DNA from 2 places in the Streptomyces sp. NPDC104367 genome. Region 2 is predicted to be linked to the other one. Evidence: predicted binding sites of a transcription regulator. Region 2 holds the regulator's gene; the other holds the start of a gene.
What was found. Region 2 encodes HrcA, which represses chaperone genes, less so after heat shock. Its sites were predicted from a motif close to TTNGCACTCNGNNNNNCNGAGTGCNAA; they were not measured.

Region 1 (7,670 bases), on a different contig from region 2:
GGTCCAGCCGGCCAGGTTGAGGTCGGAGCCCTCGAACTCGGGGAGCCAGTAGCGGCGGGTGGAGGCGTGGAAGACGTCGACACCGGCGGCGGCCAGCGGCGTGAGGACCGCCTCCAGCTCCTCGGGGGTCTCGGCGAGCCGGGCGTCGTAGTTGTCGGACTTCCACTGCGAGTAGCGGAAGAGGACCGGGAAGTCGGCGGAGACCGCCGCGCGGACCGCCGCCACGATCTCGGCCGCGAACTTCGTACGGGCGACCGCGTCACCGCCGTACGCGTCGGTGCGGCGGTTGGTGCCGGCCCACAGGAACTGGTCGAGGAGGTAGCCGTGGGCGCCGTGCAGCTCGACCCCGTCGAAGCCGATGCGCTCGGCGGCGGCCGCGGCCTCGGCGAACGCGCGGATGACGTCGTCCAGGTCGCCCTGGGTCATCGCCCGGCCCTCGCCCTCGGTGCCGTCCAGGCGGATGCCGGAGGGGCCGACGGCGGGCGCGTCCGCGAACGGCGGCTGGCCCTGCTTGCGGACCATGCCGATGTGCCACAGCTGCGGGACGATCGTGCCGCCGGCCGCGTGCACCCCCTCGGCCACCTTCGCCCAGCCCGCCAGCTGCTCCTCGCCGTGGAACCGCGGGATACGGCTGCTCTGCCCGGCCGAGTCGTGGCCGACGTACGTCCCCTCGGTGACGATCAGGCCGACACCTGCGGCGGCCCGGCGGGAGTAGTACGAGACCACGTCCTCGCCGGGGACGCCACCCGGGCTGAACTGGCGGGTCATCGGCGCCATCACGATCCGGTTGGGGACCGTGAGCCCGTTGAGGGCGATGGGGCGGGAGAGGATCTCGGCCGCGCGGGATACGGCGGGCGTGGTGGCGGTCACGTGGGGGGCTCCTCGCGAGTAGGGCGGATCATTGACCAGGCGGTATGTGCACATGCATCAAGTGCACACACGTGGCTAACGACCCGCCCCGACACACACATTCCGGCTCCCGCCAACCGCCCGTGTGATCCTGGCCACGCGCCACGCGCCACACGCCACACGCCACGCGCCACGCACCACGCGCCCCGCGCCCCGCAGCCCGCGACCGGCGACCGGCGACCGGCGACCGGCGACCGGCGACCGGCGACCGGCTAGCCCACCAGCAGTTCCCGCTTCAGCGCGCGCAGTTCCTTCGCGTCGACGCCGAGGCCCTTGTCGAGGTACGCGCCGAAGGTGCCGTACTTGTCGTGGACCTCCTGGAAGCCGGAGTTCAGGTACTCGGCGCGGACGTCCAGGAGCGACTTGTAGACCTTCGCCTGGGCCGGGGTCATCGCGGCGAGCGTGGCCGCGTTGGCCGCCGCGCGGTAGGTGTTGCTGGCGAGGTAGTCCGTCATCACCGTCGAGCGGGGCACGCCGAGCGCGGTGAGCAGGGCGGCGCTGGACCAGCCGGTGCGGTCCTTGCCGGCGGTGCAGTGGTAGACGAGCCCGTGCTGGTCCTCGTCGGCCACGCCCGCGAAGACCGAGGTGTAGGCGGCCTGCGCGGTGGCACCGCTGACCATGTACTTCTCGCCGTCCACCATCATCTGGACGGCGGCCTCCTCGGTGGTCGGCATGGTGGTGGTCATGGCGGACCCGGCCAGCACGTCGGCCACGTGGTACGTCACGTACGACGGCACGACGTCCGGCGCCGAGGTCCGCTCCGACTCGGTCCGCAGGTCGTAGTCCGCGCGGATGCCCAGGCGCCCGAGCTTGGCGACGTCGGCGGCGGTGAGCTTGTTCAGGGCGTCGGAGCGGTAGATCTCGCCCATCTTCACCCAGTGGCCGTCGGCGGTGCGGTAGCCGCCCGCGTCACGGAAGTTGACGGTGCCGTCGAGCTTGACCAGCCGGTCGGCGAGGTGCAGCGAGCCGCCGCGCTCGGGCACGAGGTCGAACCACTGCCGGTCGGCGGCGGGCAGCCCCTTCACGGTGACGTCACCGGTGGCACCGCCGCGCGCGACCACGTGCCCATTCGCCCGGACGGCGACCGAGCGCACTCCGGGCGCGGTCCAGACGACGTGGTACGAGCCGTCGTCGTTCGCGGTCACGGTGGCGGCGGTGAAGGGGATGCGGTGGGAGGACGCCGGGTGGGCCGCGGCCGGGGCGGCGACGGCGGCCGGGGCGGTCAGGGCGAGGACCGCGGCGGCGAGCAGTGCGGGCTTGATGAGCTTCATGGGACGGATGCTGTGTGCACCTACCGACGGCCGGGTGAACGGCAGGTGACTGACAGCATGTGCATGAGTGGCAGTTTGTGCCACCCGGCGCACCCAGCCTGAAACCGACGCCCGGCCGACACCCGGCTGGCGCCCGGCCCCCGCATCCCCGCCGACGACCGGCCCCCGCCCCCGCCCCTGCCCCCGCCTGCGGAAAACGCCCGAGGGCGGCACCTCCTGCCGTAGCAGGGGATGCCGCCCTCGGAGAAGGACGAGCCGATCCGTGACGGATCAGAAGTCCATGTCACCGCCCGGCATGCCGCCCGGAGCGGCCGCGGCGGCCTTCTCCGGCTTGTCGGCGATGACGGCCTCGGTGGTGAGGAACAGCGCGGCGATGGAGGCGGCGTTCTGCAGGGCGGAACGCGTCACCTTCGCCGGGTCGATGATGCCCTCGGCGACCAGGTCGACGTACTCACCGGTCGCGGCGTTGAGGCCGTGACCCGGGGTGAGGTTGCGGACCTTCTCCACCACGACGCCGCCCTCGAGACCGGCGTTGACGGCGATCTGCTTCAGCGGGGCCTCCAGGGCGAGCTTCACGGCCTGCGCGCCGGTCGCCTCGTCACCCTCCAGCTCCAGCTTCTCGAAGACCTGGGAGGCCTGGAGCAGGGCCACGCCACCACCGGCGACGATGCCCTCCTCGACGGCCGCCTTGGCGTTGCGCACGGCGTCCTCGATGCGGTGCTTGCGCTCCTTGAGCTCGACCTCGGTCGCGGCACCGGCCTTGATGACGGCGACGCCACCGGCGAGCTTGGCCAGGCGCTCCTGGAGCTTCTCGCGGTCGTAGTCCGAGTCGGACTGCTCGATCTCGGCGCGGATCTGGTTCACGCGGCCCTGCACCTGCTCGGAGGAGCCGGCGCCGTCGACGATGGTGGTCTCGTCCTTGGTGATGACCACCTTGCGGGCCTTGCCCAGCAGGTCGAGGGTCGTGTTCTCCAGCTTGAGACCGACCTCCTCGGAGATGACCTCGCCGCCGGTGAGGATGGCGATGTCGTTCAGCATCGCCTTGCGGCGGTCGCCGAAGCCCGGGGCCTTGACGGCGACGGACTTGAAGGTGCCGCGGATCTTGTTGACGACCAGGGTCGACAGGGCCTCGCCCTCGACGTCCTCGGCGATGATCAGCAGCGGCTTGCCCGACTGCATGACCTTCTCCAGGAGCGGGAGCAGGTCCTTGACGGAGCCGATCTTCGAGTTGGCGATCAGGATGTACGGGTCGTCGAGGGACGCCTCCATACGCTCCATGTCGGTGGCGAAGTACGCCGAGATGTAGCCCTTGTCGAAGCGCATACCCTCGGTGAGCTCCAGCTCCAGACCGAAGGTCTGGGACTCCTCGACGGTGATGACGCCTTCCTTGCCGACCTTGTCCATGGCCTCGGCGATGAGCTCGCCGATCTGGGTGTCGGCGGCGGAGATGGAGGCCGTCGAAGCGATCTGCTCCTTGGTCTCGACATCCTTGGCCTGCTCGAGCAGGGCACCGGAGACGGCCTCGACGGCCTTCTCGATACCGCGCTTGAGGGCCATCGGGTTGGCGCCGGCGGCCACGTTGCGCAGACCCTCGCGGACCAGGGCCTGGGCGAGAACGGTCGCGGTGGTCGTACCGTCACCGGCGACGTCGTCCGTCTTCTTGGCGACTTCCTTGACCAGCTCGGCGCCGATCTTCTCGTACGGGTCCTCGAGCTCGATCTCCTTGGCGATGGACACACCATCGTTGGTGATCGTGGGGGCGCCCCACTTCTTCTCGAGGACGACGTTGCGGCCCTTGGGGCCGAGCGTCACCTTGACGGCGTCCGCGAGCTGGTTCATGCCGCGCTCGAGGCCGCGCCGCGCCTCCTCGTCGAACGCGATGATCTTGGCCATGTGAAGTGGTCCCTCCAGGACTGGGGGTGATTCCTTCGGACCGCGCCCGCGCCCGCGACGGACGGCTCACATGCCTCGTGGTTCCTTCCCCACCCGGCCTGCGGGCCTCACCGACCCGGTCCTTCTTTGTCACTCTCACCTTCAGAGTGCTAACGCCAATGATTAGCACTCGGGGTAGGCGAGTGCAAGCGCCTCCCGGGGATCGGGCCCGCGGAGTCAGCCCCCTCCCGGGCATGCCGAAGGGCTCGTGCCCCGGGAGGCACGAGCCCTTCGAAGTTGTACAGAAGAACGTCGCTGTCAGTCGGCGCGTGCTTCAGCTGGTCGCCAGCCGGACCATGTCCGCCTGCGGCCCCTTCTGGCCCTGCGAGATCTCGAAATCGACTCGCTGACCTTCCTCCAGGGTGCGGTACCCGTCCATCTGGATCGCGCTGTAGTGGACGAAAACATCCGCACCACCGTCGACCGCGATGAAGCCGTACCCCTTCTCCGCGTTGAACCACTTGACGGTGCCCTGAGCCATGCCTAACTCCCCTATTACTGGCCCTTGCACAGATCCACACTTCGCGGATCCGGGTCAGACCTCACCCCCCAATGGTTGGGGGCGTGCGCCGGAACGCGTCGACCGCGGCCGAATGTATCTGCCCAACTGCCGTCTGCAACAGGTCAATCGGACGAGAATTCTGGACGGAAGGGGTCCGGAATGTAGCGAGAATTCGGCGGAATTCAGGGCAAGTCGGGCCCCGTAAAGGCCACAAAAGCCGCATTTAACGCGCACACTTTGGCTACTTCTTGCCGGGCCCGCGGTATCAATACGGGGCCTCCGACCCGGAGATCGGGAGCGCGTTCCCCAACTGTACCGCGCTCAACCACACAGAATTGCCCCCTCCGCTTCTCTCGCGGAGGGGGCAATCGGATGAACACTCGGTGATGGCCGTTACCAAAGGTAATGTTCGGTCATTCGGCCATCACGTCAACCCCCGCCGACCCCACGTCAGGACGGTCAGGGCGGCGTCAGGGCCGCGTCAGGGCTGGGTCAGCCACCGGCGACGGCCGGGATGATGGAGACGCCGGCCCCGGCCGGGGTGGCGGTCTCCAGACCCTGCTCGAATCGCACGTCGTCGTCATTGACGTAAACGTTGACGAACCGGCGCAGCTTGCCCTGGTCGTCGAGAACGCGGGCGGCGATTCCCGTGTGGTTCTTCTCCAGGTCGGCGATGACCTCGCCGAGGTTTCCGCCTTCGGCGCTGACTTCGGCCTGACCACCGGTGTAGGTGCGCAGGATGGTGGGGATGCGAACGGTGACGCTCACGTTATAAACCTCCGGATTAGAGCGGCTGCCTGCTTATTACTGCCGGCTAGGCCAGCCCGGCCTCACGGAACGACTCGAGACTCGGTCGAATAGTCGCCGTGAGTCCGGTACCCGCGACTGCGTCCAGCGTCTTCAGTCCATCGCCCGTGTTGAGTACGACAAGCGACTTCGTCGGATCGATGAGCCCATTCTCAATGAGCTTTTTGGTGACTCCAACCGTCACTCCGCCGGCGGTTTCCGCGAAGATTCCCTCGGTCCGCGCGAGCAGTTCGATCGCCTCCACGACCTGCTCGTCGTTCACGTCCTCCACCGCACCGCCGGTGCGGCGCGCGATGTCGAGAACGTAGGGGCCGTCGGCCGGGTTGCCGATCGCCAGCGACTTGGCGATGGTGTTCGGCTTCTGCGGCCGGACCACGTCGTGGCCCGCCTTGTACGCGGTGGAGACGGGCGAGCAGCCCTCCGCCTGGGCGCCGAAGATCTTGTACGGCTTGTCCTCGACGAGCCCGAGCTTGATCAGCTCCTGGAGGCCCTTGTCGACCTTGGTGAGCTGCGAGCCGGACGCGATCGGGATGACCAGCTGGTCGGGGAGCTGCCAGCCGAGCTGCTCGCAGATCTCGTACGCCAGCGTCTTGGAGCCCTCGGCGTAGTACGGCCGCAGGTTCACGTTGACGAAGCCCCAGCCCTCGCCGGCCGAGTCGCCGATCAGCTCGGAGCAGAAACGGTTCACGTCGTCGTAGTTGCCCTCGATGCCGACGAGCTCGCCGCCGTAGATCGCGGCCATGACGACCTTGCCCTGCTCCAGGTCGTGCGGGATGAACACGCAGGAGCGGAAGCCGGCCCGGGCGGCGGCGGCGCCGACCGCGCCGGCCAGGTTGCCGGTGGAGGAGCAGGAGAGCGTGGTGTAGCCGAAGGCGCGCGCGGCCTCGACGGCCTGGGCGACGACACGGTCCTTGAAGGAGTGCGTCGGGTTGCCGGAGTCGTCCTTCACGTACAGGCCGCCGGTCACCCCCAGCTCCTTGGCCAGGTTGTCGGCCTTGACGAGCTTGGTCCAGCCCGGGTTGATGTTCGGCTTGGTGGCCACGTCGGCGGGGACGGGCAGCAGCGGCGCGTAGCGCCAGATGTTCGAGGGGCCCGCTTCGATCCGCTCGCGGAGCTGCTCGGTGTCGTAGTCCGAGAAGTCGTACGCGATCTCCAGCGGGCCGAAACACTCCTCGCAGGCGAAGTGCGGGCCGAGCGGGACGCGGTGACCGCACTCCCGGCAGGAAAGCGCCGTGGCGGGGCCCAGGTCTACGGTCTTCGGGGAATCGGGTGCAACAGTCTGCGCAGCCATGTGAGGCGAGGCCCTTTCTCCTCATCTTCCTCACGACGCATCTCGCCGTGAGACGGATTTGGCACCTTCCCAAGCCGGGAGCCTCGCTGTGAACACGAGTACCGACTGGAGGGTTGCCGGGGCTTCATCGGGCCGTTTCCCTCTGCCCCTCTGGATGAGCTGTATGTGGTTGTGGGCGCCGGGTGACCCTCCGACATGCGATGGTCATCGGCGTTGTTCAAGACTGTAACCGAAGGCCAGGACAGTTGAGATAGTCGTCCGTACCGCGAGATGGATCACACCTCGCAGTGTGATCGTGACAGTGAGGAGCCGCTGACTGTGCTGGAAGAAGTCGAGCGCTGGCTGGCCACCCGCTCCTGGGCCGTGAACGACCGTCCGCTGCACCGGATACTCGCCGCGAAGCAGCGCACGGGTCAGACCGTCTCCGTCGTGCTGCCCGCGCTCAACGAGGAGGAGACGGTCGGCGACATCGTCGCGATCATCCGTCACGACCTCGTGCGGCAGGCACCGCTCGTCGACGAGATCGTGGTCGTCGACTCGGGTTCCACCGACCGCACGGCGGCGGTGGCCGCCGCGGCGGGCGCGCGGGTCGTCCACCGCGACGAGATCCTCCCGCGCATCCCCGCCGTCCCCGGCAAGGGCGAGGTCCTGTGGCGCTCGCTGCTGGTCACCACCGGGGACATCGTCTGCTTCGTCGACGCCGACCTGAAGGAGTTCTCCTCCGACTTCGTCGCCGGGATCGTCGGCCCGCTGCTGACCGACCCGGACGTGGACCTGGTCAAGGCTATGTACGACCGCCCGCTGGCCGGTGCGGCCGGGCAGGGCGGCCGGGTCACCGAGCTGATGGCCCGCCCGCTGCTGAACATGCACTGGCCGCAGCTGGCCGGATTCGTGCAGCCGCTGGGCGGCGAGTACGCGGCCCGCCGCTCGCTGCTGGAGCAGCTGCCCTTCCCGGTCG
Region 2 (7,670 bases):
GTCGGTGACCAGGAGCCGGACTTGGGCGAGTTCCACGGTACGTTCCCCCGGGTGTCGTGCGGCTGTCGTGCGGCTTCGGTTCGGGTGTCGTGTGCGGCTGTCGTGGGGGTCAGGACCAGCGGCCGGTGCGGCCGAGGAGGAGGGCCGCGGCCGCCGTGCCGGCGGTCGAGGTGCGCAGCACGGTGGGGCCCAGCGTGTACGCCTTCGCGCCGGCTTCCTCGAAGAGCGCCAACTCGTCCCGGGCGACGCCCCCTTCGGGCCCGACGACCAGCACGATCTCGCCCTCGGCGGGCAGTTCGGCCGTGGCCAGCGGCCGGCCGGCGTGCGCGAAGTCGGAGTGCAGCACGGCGGCGAGGTCGGCCCGGGCGAGCAGCGCCGCGACCTGCCTGGTGGACGCCGCGTCCGCGACCTCCGGGAAGCGCACCCGGCGGGACTGCTTGCCTGCCTCACGGGCGGTGGCCCGCCACTTCGCGAGCGACTTCAGGCCCCGCTCGCCCTTCCACTGGGTGATGCAGCGGGCGGCCTGCCAGGGCACGACGGCGTCGACGCCGACCTCGGTCATGGTCTCCACGGCGACCTCGCCGCGGTCGCCCTTGGGCAGCGCCTGGACGACGGTGATCCGGGGCGCCGGCGGGGGCTCCTCGCTCACCGTCGTCAGACGCACGACCAGCCGGTCCCTGCCCTCGGCGGCGATCACGTCGCACAGCGCCCAGCGGCCGGCGCCGTCGGTGAGGACGACCTCCTCACCGGTCTTGAGCCGCTTCACGGAGACCGCGTGCCGCCCCTCGGGCCCGTCCAGGACGTACTGCCCCGAGCCGTCCGCGCGCAGGTCCTCGACGACGAAGACGGGGGCCGTCACCGGTCCTCCCCCTCCCCCTTCGTCGACAACGCCGTCGACGCCGCGGCGAGCTCCTCGGCGAGGGTCTCCACCAGCTGCGCGGCGGGCAGGTCCCGGGCCATCCGGTGCCCCTGCCCGGCCCACAGGGCCATGCCCTGCGCGTCCCCGGCCTTCGCGGCGGCCTTGCGCAGCGGCGAGGTGAGGTGGTGGACCTCCGGGTAGGCGGCGGGCGCGTACGGGCCGTGCTCGCGCATGAAGCGGTTGACCAGGCCGCGCGCGGGCCGCCCGGAGAACGCCCGGGTCAGCGCGGTCCGGGTGAACAGCGGGTTGGTCAGCGCCTGCTTGTGGACGTCGGCGGCGCCGGACTCGGGGGTGGCCAGGAAGGCGGTGCCCAGCTGGGCCGCGCCCGCCCCCGCGGCGAGCACGGCGGCGATCTGGCTGCCGCGCATGATGCCGCCGGCGGCGACGACGGGAAGGTCCACCGCCTCCCGTATCCCGGCGATCAGCGACAGCAGCCCGATCCCGGACCCGTCGTTCTCCTGGACGTCCCGGTGGGTGCCCTGGTGGCCGCCGGCCTCCACGCCCTGCGCGATCACCGCGTCCGCCCCGGCCCGCTCCACGGCCAGGGCCTCCTCGACGGTGGTGGCGGTGACCAGGGTGAGGGTCCCGGCACGGCGCAGCGAGTCCAGTACCTCGCGGGCCGGCACACCGAAGTGGAAGGAGACGGCCGCCACCGGGTTGTCGAGCAGGACGGCCAGCTTGGCGTCGTACCCGTCGTCCCGGCCGCTGTCCGGGTCACCGAGCTCGGTGTCGTACCAGGCGGCCTCACCGGCCAGCTGGTGCGCGTAGACCTCCACGGCCCCCGACTCGGCGTGCTCGGGCTGCGGCATGAAGACGTTCACGCCGAAGGGGCGGCCGGTCAGCCCCCGCAACTGCTTGATCTCCTGGTACATCCCGTCGGCGGTCTTGTACCCGGCGGCCAGGAACCCCAGCCCGCCCGCCCCGGACACGGCGGCGGCGAGCTGCGGCACGGAGACCCCGCCCGCCATGGGGGCCTGCACGATCGGAAGAGGGAAGAGATCGGTCAGCGCGGAGGACATGACGGCATGTTGTCACGTCCTTCGAACAAGTCCGAATCGGGCCGCCCCCTTGGCACATGCCAGAAATTCCGGCCTCACCAGGGGCGGAGTCGGCCCGGCTCCGCCCCGGCGCCGTCAGCGCCCGTTGAACGCGTCCTTCAGGCGGCTGAACAGTCCCTGCTGGCCCGGCTGGAACTGCCCCGTGGGCCGCTCCTCGCCGCGCAGCTTGGCCAGCTCGCGCAGCAGCCGCTCCTGCTCGGGGTCGAGCTTGGTCGGCGTCTGCACCTCGACGTGGACGATCAGGTCGCCCCGGCCGCCGCCACGCAGATGCGTGATCCCGCGGCCGTGCAGCGGGATCGACTGCCCGGACTGGGTGCCCGGCCGGATGTCGACCTCCTCCATCCCGTCCAGCGTCTCCAGCGGCACCTTCGTGCCGAGGGAGGCCGCCGTCATCGGGATCGTCACCGTGCAGTGCAGGTCGTCGCCGCGCCGCTGGAACGTGGAGTGCGGCAGCTCGTGGATCTCGACGTACAGGTCACCGGCGGGACCGCCGCCGGGCCCGACCTCGCCCTCGCCGGCCAGCTGGATGCGCGTGCCGTTGTCGACACCGGCCGGGATCTTCACGGTCAGCGTCCGCCGCGACCGCACCCGCCCGTCGCCCGCGCACTCGGGGCACGGCGTCGGCACGACGGTCCCGAAGCCCTGGCACTGCGGACACGGCCGCGAGGTCATGACCTGCCCGAGGAAGGACCGCGTCACCTGCGAGACCTCACCCCGGCCCCGGCACATGTCACAGGTCTGGGCGGAGGTGCCCGGCGCCGCGCCCTCACCGTTGCAGGTGTTGCAGACGACGGCAGTGTCGACCTGGATGTCCTTGGTCGTGCCGAAGGCCGCCTCGTCGAGCTCGACCTCGATCCGGATCATGGCGTCCTGGCCGCGGCGGGTGCGCGAGCGCGGACCGCGCTGCGACGCCGTACCGAAGAACGCGTCCATGATGTCCGAGAAGTTCCCGAAGCCACCGGCCCCGAAGCCGCCCGCGCCCCCGCCGCCGCTCTGCGACAGCGGGTCCCCGCCCAGGTCGTAGACCTGCTTCTTCTGCGGGTCGGAGAGCACCTCGTAAGCGGCGTTGATCTCCTTGAACCGCTCCTGGGTCTTCGGGTCCGGATTGACGTCCGGGTGCAGCTCGCGAGCGAGCCGACGGAAGGCCTTCTTGATCTCTTCCTGCGACGCGTCGCGGCGCACGCCGAGAACGGCGTAGTAGTCCGTGGCCACTTACGACTCCGCCAGGATCTGTCCGACGTACCGTGCCACCGCTCGTACCGCTCCCATCGTTCCCGGGTAATCCATGCGGGTCGGTCCGACCACGCCGAGTTTGGCGAGTGCCTCGCCGCCCGAACCGTAGCCGACCGACACCACGGACGTGGAGTTGAGTCCCTCATAGGCGTTCTCGTGACCGATGCGTACGGTCATGCCCGAATCCCCGGCCTCGCCAAGGAGCTTGAGGAGGACGACATGTTCCTCCAGCGCCTCCAGGACGGGCCGGATCATGAGGGGAAAGTCATGTCCGAAGCGGGTGAGATTGGCGGTTCCGCCGATCACCAGCCGCTCCTCGTTCTCCTCGACGAGCGTCTCCAGCAGGGTGGAGAGCACCGCCGAGACCGTGCCGCGGTCCTCGACGTCGAAGGCCTCCGGCAGATCCTCCACCAGCCGGGGGACGTCCGAGAAGCGGCGCCCCGCGACCCGGCTGTTCAGCCGCGCCCGCAGATCCGCCAGGGACGCCTCCCCGAAGGGCGCCGGGCAGTCGACCATCCGCTGCTCGACCCGCCCGGTGTCGGTGATCAGCACCAGCATCAGCCGGGCCGGAGCGAGCGCCAGCAGTTCCACATGTCGCACGGTGGACCGCGTCAGCGACGGGTACTGCACGACCGCCACCTGCCGCGTCAGCTGCGCGAGCAGCCGGACCGTGCGCGCGACGACGTCGTCGAGATCGACGGCGCCGTCGAGGAAGTTCTGGATCGCCCGCCGCTCGGGCGCGCTCATCGGCTTGACGCCGGCGAGCTTGTCGACGAACAGCCGGTAGCCCTTGTCGGTCGGGATCCGCCCGGCGCTGGTGTGCGGCTGGGCGATGTACCCCTCGTCCTCCAGGGCGGCCATGTCGTTGCGCACGGTCGCCGGGGACACGCCGAGGTTGTGGCGCTCGGTCAGCGCCTTCGACCCGACCGGTTCCTCGGTGCCGACGTAGTCCTGGACGATGGCGCGCAGCACCTGAAGCCTGCGTTCACTCAGCATCCGGCGCCACACCTCCAGAAAGTCGTCCCCGCGGCCTTTCGGGTCCTTCGGGTCTTTCGTCTGGCACTCTGCGAGTTCGAGTGCCAGCATCCCCGGCCCAGTGTACGGCCGTCGGGTACTGACTGGGCAAGGTCGGCCAGGACCCGTGACGTTCTACGACTAGCGTCGCGGCATGACGGTGACTTGGGAAGAGCTGGGCTGGGAGCGGGTGGCCGAGGGCGTCGGCCGGTGCCGGCTGCCGGGCTGGGACTGCACTGCGGGGCTGGTCCTCGGCCCGGACACGGCCCTGATGGTGGACGCCGGTTCCAGCCTGGCGGAGGGCGCGCGGCTGCGGGTGGAGGCGCAGGCGCTGGCCGACCGGCGTGTGACCCATCTCGCGCTGACCCATCCGCACTTCGACCACGTCCTCGGCGCGGCCGCGTTCGCCGGGACGGACCTGTACGCGGCGGTGGGCACGGACGCGGTGTTCACCCACGACCGCGAGGAGCTGCGCCTGGACGCGGTCCGCAACGGCCTGCCCGCCTCGCAGGCGGCGGAGGCGGCCGACGCCCTCCCCCTGCCGCGCCACCTGGTCTCCGGCGAGTGGACCCTCGGCCTCGGCGACGGCCGCCAGGTGCTGCTGGCCAACGTGGGCCCCGGCCACACCGCGCACGACCTCGCGGTCCTCGTCCCCGGCGACCCCGAGGTGGTCTTCTGCGGGGACCTGGTGGAGGAGTCCGGCGATCCGCAGGCCGGCCCCGACGCCGTGCCGTCCCGGTGGCCGGCGGCCCTGGACCGGCTCCTGGCGCTGGGCGGCGAACGCGCCCTGTACGTGCCCGGTCACGGAGCGGTGGTGGACGCCGCGTTCGTCCGGGCCCAGCGCGACGCACTGGCCGCTCGTTTCGGCGTGTCGCGGTGACCCGGGGCGGGCTTCTCCTATCGTCATCCGAATGCGCCAGTACTCCGCCGACCTGACCCCGCCGTGGAAGAAGCCGAAGCCGGTGCCGGAGGTGGCCGCCGAACCGGGTCTGGTGGTGGAGGAGCCCGGGACGGGTTTCTGCGGCGCGGTGATCCGCTGCGAGGCGGGCACGGTCACCCTGGAGGACCGCTTCGGCAAGCACCGCGTCTTCCCGCTGGAGCCGCGCGGCTTCCTCCTGGAGGGCCGCGCCGTCACCCTCGTACGCCCCACGGCGGCGCCCGCGCGTCCCGCCCGCACCGCCTCCGGTTCGGTCGCCGTGCCCGGCGCACGCGCGCGTGTCGCCCGCGCGGGCCGCATCTACGTCGAGGGCCGTCACGACGCGGAACTGGTCGAGAAGGTCTGGGGCGACGACCTGCGGGTCGAGGGCGTCGTGGTGGAGTACCTGGAGGGCGTCGACGACCTGCCGTCGATCGTCGCCGAGTTCGCCCCCGGCCCGGACGCGCGGCTGGGCGTCCTGGTGGACCACCTGGTGCCGGGCACCAAGGAATGGCGCATCGCGCAGTCGGTGACGGACGAGCACGCCCTGGTGGTCGGCCACCCGTACATCGACATCTGGGAGGCCGTGAAACCCGCCGCCCTGGGCATCGACGCCTGGCCCCGCGTCCCGCACGGCCAGGACTGGAAGACGGGCGTCTGCCGGGCGCTTGGCTGGCCCTCGGAGAACACCGGCGCGGTCTGGCAGGCGATCCTCGCGCGCGTGGGCTCCTACAAGGACCTGGAGCCGGAGTTGCTGGGATGTGTCGAGCGTCTCATCGACCATGTGACCGTGCCCTGACCGGTACCGAGCCATTGGTTCTCCGGGACCGGCGGACCGCTCTGCGCCCGCGCGGAGGTGGTCGCAGAGGGAACGGGAAGCCGGTGTGACCGGTGGACCGCTCTCCGTCCGCGCGGAGGTGGTCCGCCGATCGGTCCGTCCACCCGGCCGGGCAGGTCACGCTCCCCGCTGCCGCGGGGGTGACCCTTCAGTCCACCAGGTCCCGCACCACCGCGTCCGCCAGCAGCCGCCCCCGCAGGGTCAGCACGGCCCGCCCCTCGTCGTAGGCGCCGCTCTCCAGCAGCCCCTCCTCCAGCGCCCGCCGCGAAGCCGCGAGCCCCTCCTCCTTCAGCAGCCCCAGCGGCACCCCTTCCCGCAGCCGCAGCTCCAGCAGGATGCGCTCCACACGCCGGTCCTCGTCCGCCAGGACCTCGCGTCCGGCCCCCGGCGACCGCCCGGACGCCAGCGCCGCCGCGTACGCCCCCGGGTGCTTGACGTTCCACCAGCGCACCCCGCCCACGTGCGAGTGCGCCCCCGGTCCGGCGCCCCACCAGTCCGCGCCCCGCCAGTACAGCTCGTTGTGCAGGCAGCGGGCGGACTCCGAGGTCGCCCAGTTGGACACCTCGTACCAGTCGAACCCCGCCCCCGTCAGCACCGACTCCGCGATCAGGTAGCGGTCGGCGTGGACGTCGTCGTCGGTCATCGGGACCTCGCCCCGCCGGATCCGCCGGGCCAGCTGCGTGCCCTCCTCGACGATCAGCGCGTACGCCGACACGTGGTCCGGCCCCGCCCCGATCGCCGTCTCCAGCGAGGCCCGCCAGTCGTCGTCGGACTCGCCCGGGGTGCCGTAGATCAGGTCGAGGTTGACGTGCTCGAAGCCGGCCGCGCGGGCCTCGGCGACGCACGCCTCGGGACGGCCGGGGGTGTGCGTGCGGTCCAGGACGCTCAGCACGTGCCGCCTCGCGCTCTGCATGCCGAAGGAGATCCGGTTGAAGCCGCCCTCCCGCAGGGTCGCCAGATACGCGGGGTCGACGGACTCCGGGTTCGCCTCCGTCGTGACCTCGGCGTCGGCGGCCAGCCCGAACTCGTCGCGGATCGCGCCCAGCATCCGTACGAGATCACCGGCGGCCAGCAGCGTCGGCGTGCCCCCGCCCACGAACACCGTGCGCACCTCGCGCGCGTCGTCGCCGAGAACCTTCCTGGCCAGCCTGATCTCGTCGGTCAGCGTGTCCGCGTAGTTGTCGCGGGAGGCGAGGACACCGCCGGTGCCGCGCAGCTCGGTCGCCGTGTACGTGTTGAAGTCGCAGTAGCCGCAGCGGGTCGCGCAGTAGGGGATGTGCAGGTAGAACCCGAGGGGGCGGTCGGCGGCGCCGGCCAGCGCGGACGCGGGCAGCGCGCCGTCGTCGGGGACGGGCTCACCGTCGGGAAGTGCGGAAGGCATGTCCTCCATTGTCCCGTACTCGCCCCACGGGGTTTTCCCCCGCGGCCCCGGTCACCCCGCGCCGCGGCAGCGGTCACTCCGCCTGGAGCACCAGCAGCGCCAGATCGTCCTCCGGCTGCCCGCCCCCGAACTCGTGGACGAGCCGTCTGATCCGCTCGGCGATCAGCTCCGCGCTCAGCCCCGCGCAGCCGGACAGGGCGCGCGCGAGCCCGTCGCCGTCGTCGAACTGACGGGAGCCGCAGCGCCGCTCGGTGACCCCGTCGGTCACGCACAGCAGGCTGTCGCCGGGCGCCAGCTCGATGGTCTCGCTG

Region 1: groL (chaperonin GroEL) is a predicted target of HrcA. The motif match lies at 4,236-4,262, and genes of this name have one in related genera.

The regions. Positions count from the first base shown of each region.
Region 1 is NZ_JBVJND010000051.1:30,658-38,327, forward strand. It holds gene ACZ619_RS42870 (NADH:flavin oxidoreductase) at 1-870, opposite strand, end outside; gene ACZ619_RS42875 (tyrosine-protein phosphatase) at 1,122-2,180, opposite strand; gene groL (chaperonin GroEL) at 2,451-4,073, opposite strand; gene ACZ619_RS42885 (cold-shock protein) at 4,387-4,593, opposite strand; gene ACZ619_RS42890 (MoaD/ThiS family protein) at 5,107-5,382, opposite strand; gene thrC (threonine synthase) at 5,429-6,712, opposite strand; SAM riboswitch class I at 6,731-6,873, opposite strand; gene ACZ619_RS42900 (glucosyl-3-phosphoglycerate synthase) at 7,031-7,670, shown strand, end outside.
Region 2 is NZ_JBVJND010000026.1:51,161-58,830, forward strand. It holds gene ACZ619_RS32385 (VOC family protein) at 1-36, opposite strand, end outside; gene ACZ619_RS32390 (16S rRNA (uracil(1498)-N(3))-methyltransferase) at 110-859, opposite strand; gene ACZ619_RS32395 (nitronate monooxygenase) at 856-1,938, opposite strand; gene dnaJ (molecular chaperone DnaJ) at 2,053-3,189, opposite strand; gene hrcA (heat-inducible transcriptional repressor HrcA) at 3,190-4,206, opposite strand; gene ACZ619_RS32410 (MBL fold metallo-hydrolase) at 4,379-5,104, shown strand; gene ACZ619_RS32415 (DUF3097 domain-containing protein) at 5,136-5,939, shown strand; gene hemW (radical SAM family heme chaperone HemW) at 6,127-7,359, opposite strand; gene ACZ619_RS32425 (SpoIIE family protein phosphatase) at 7,433-7,670, opposite strand, start outside.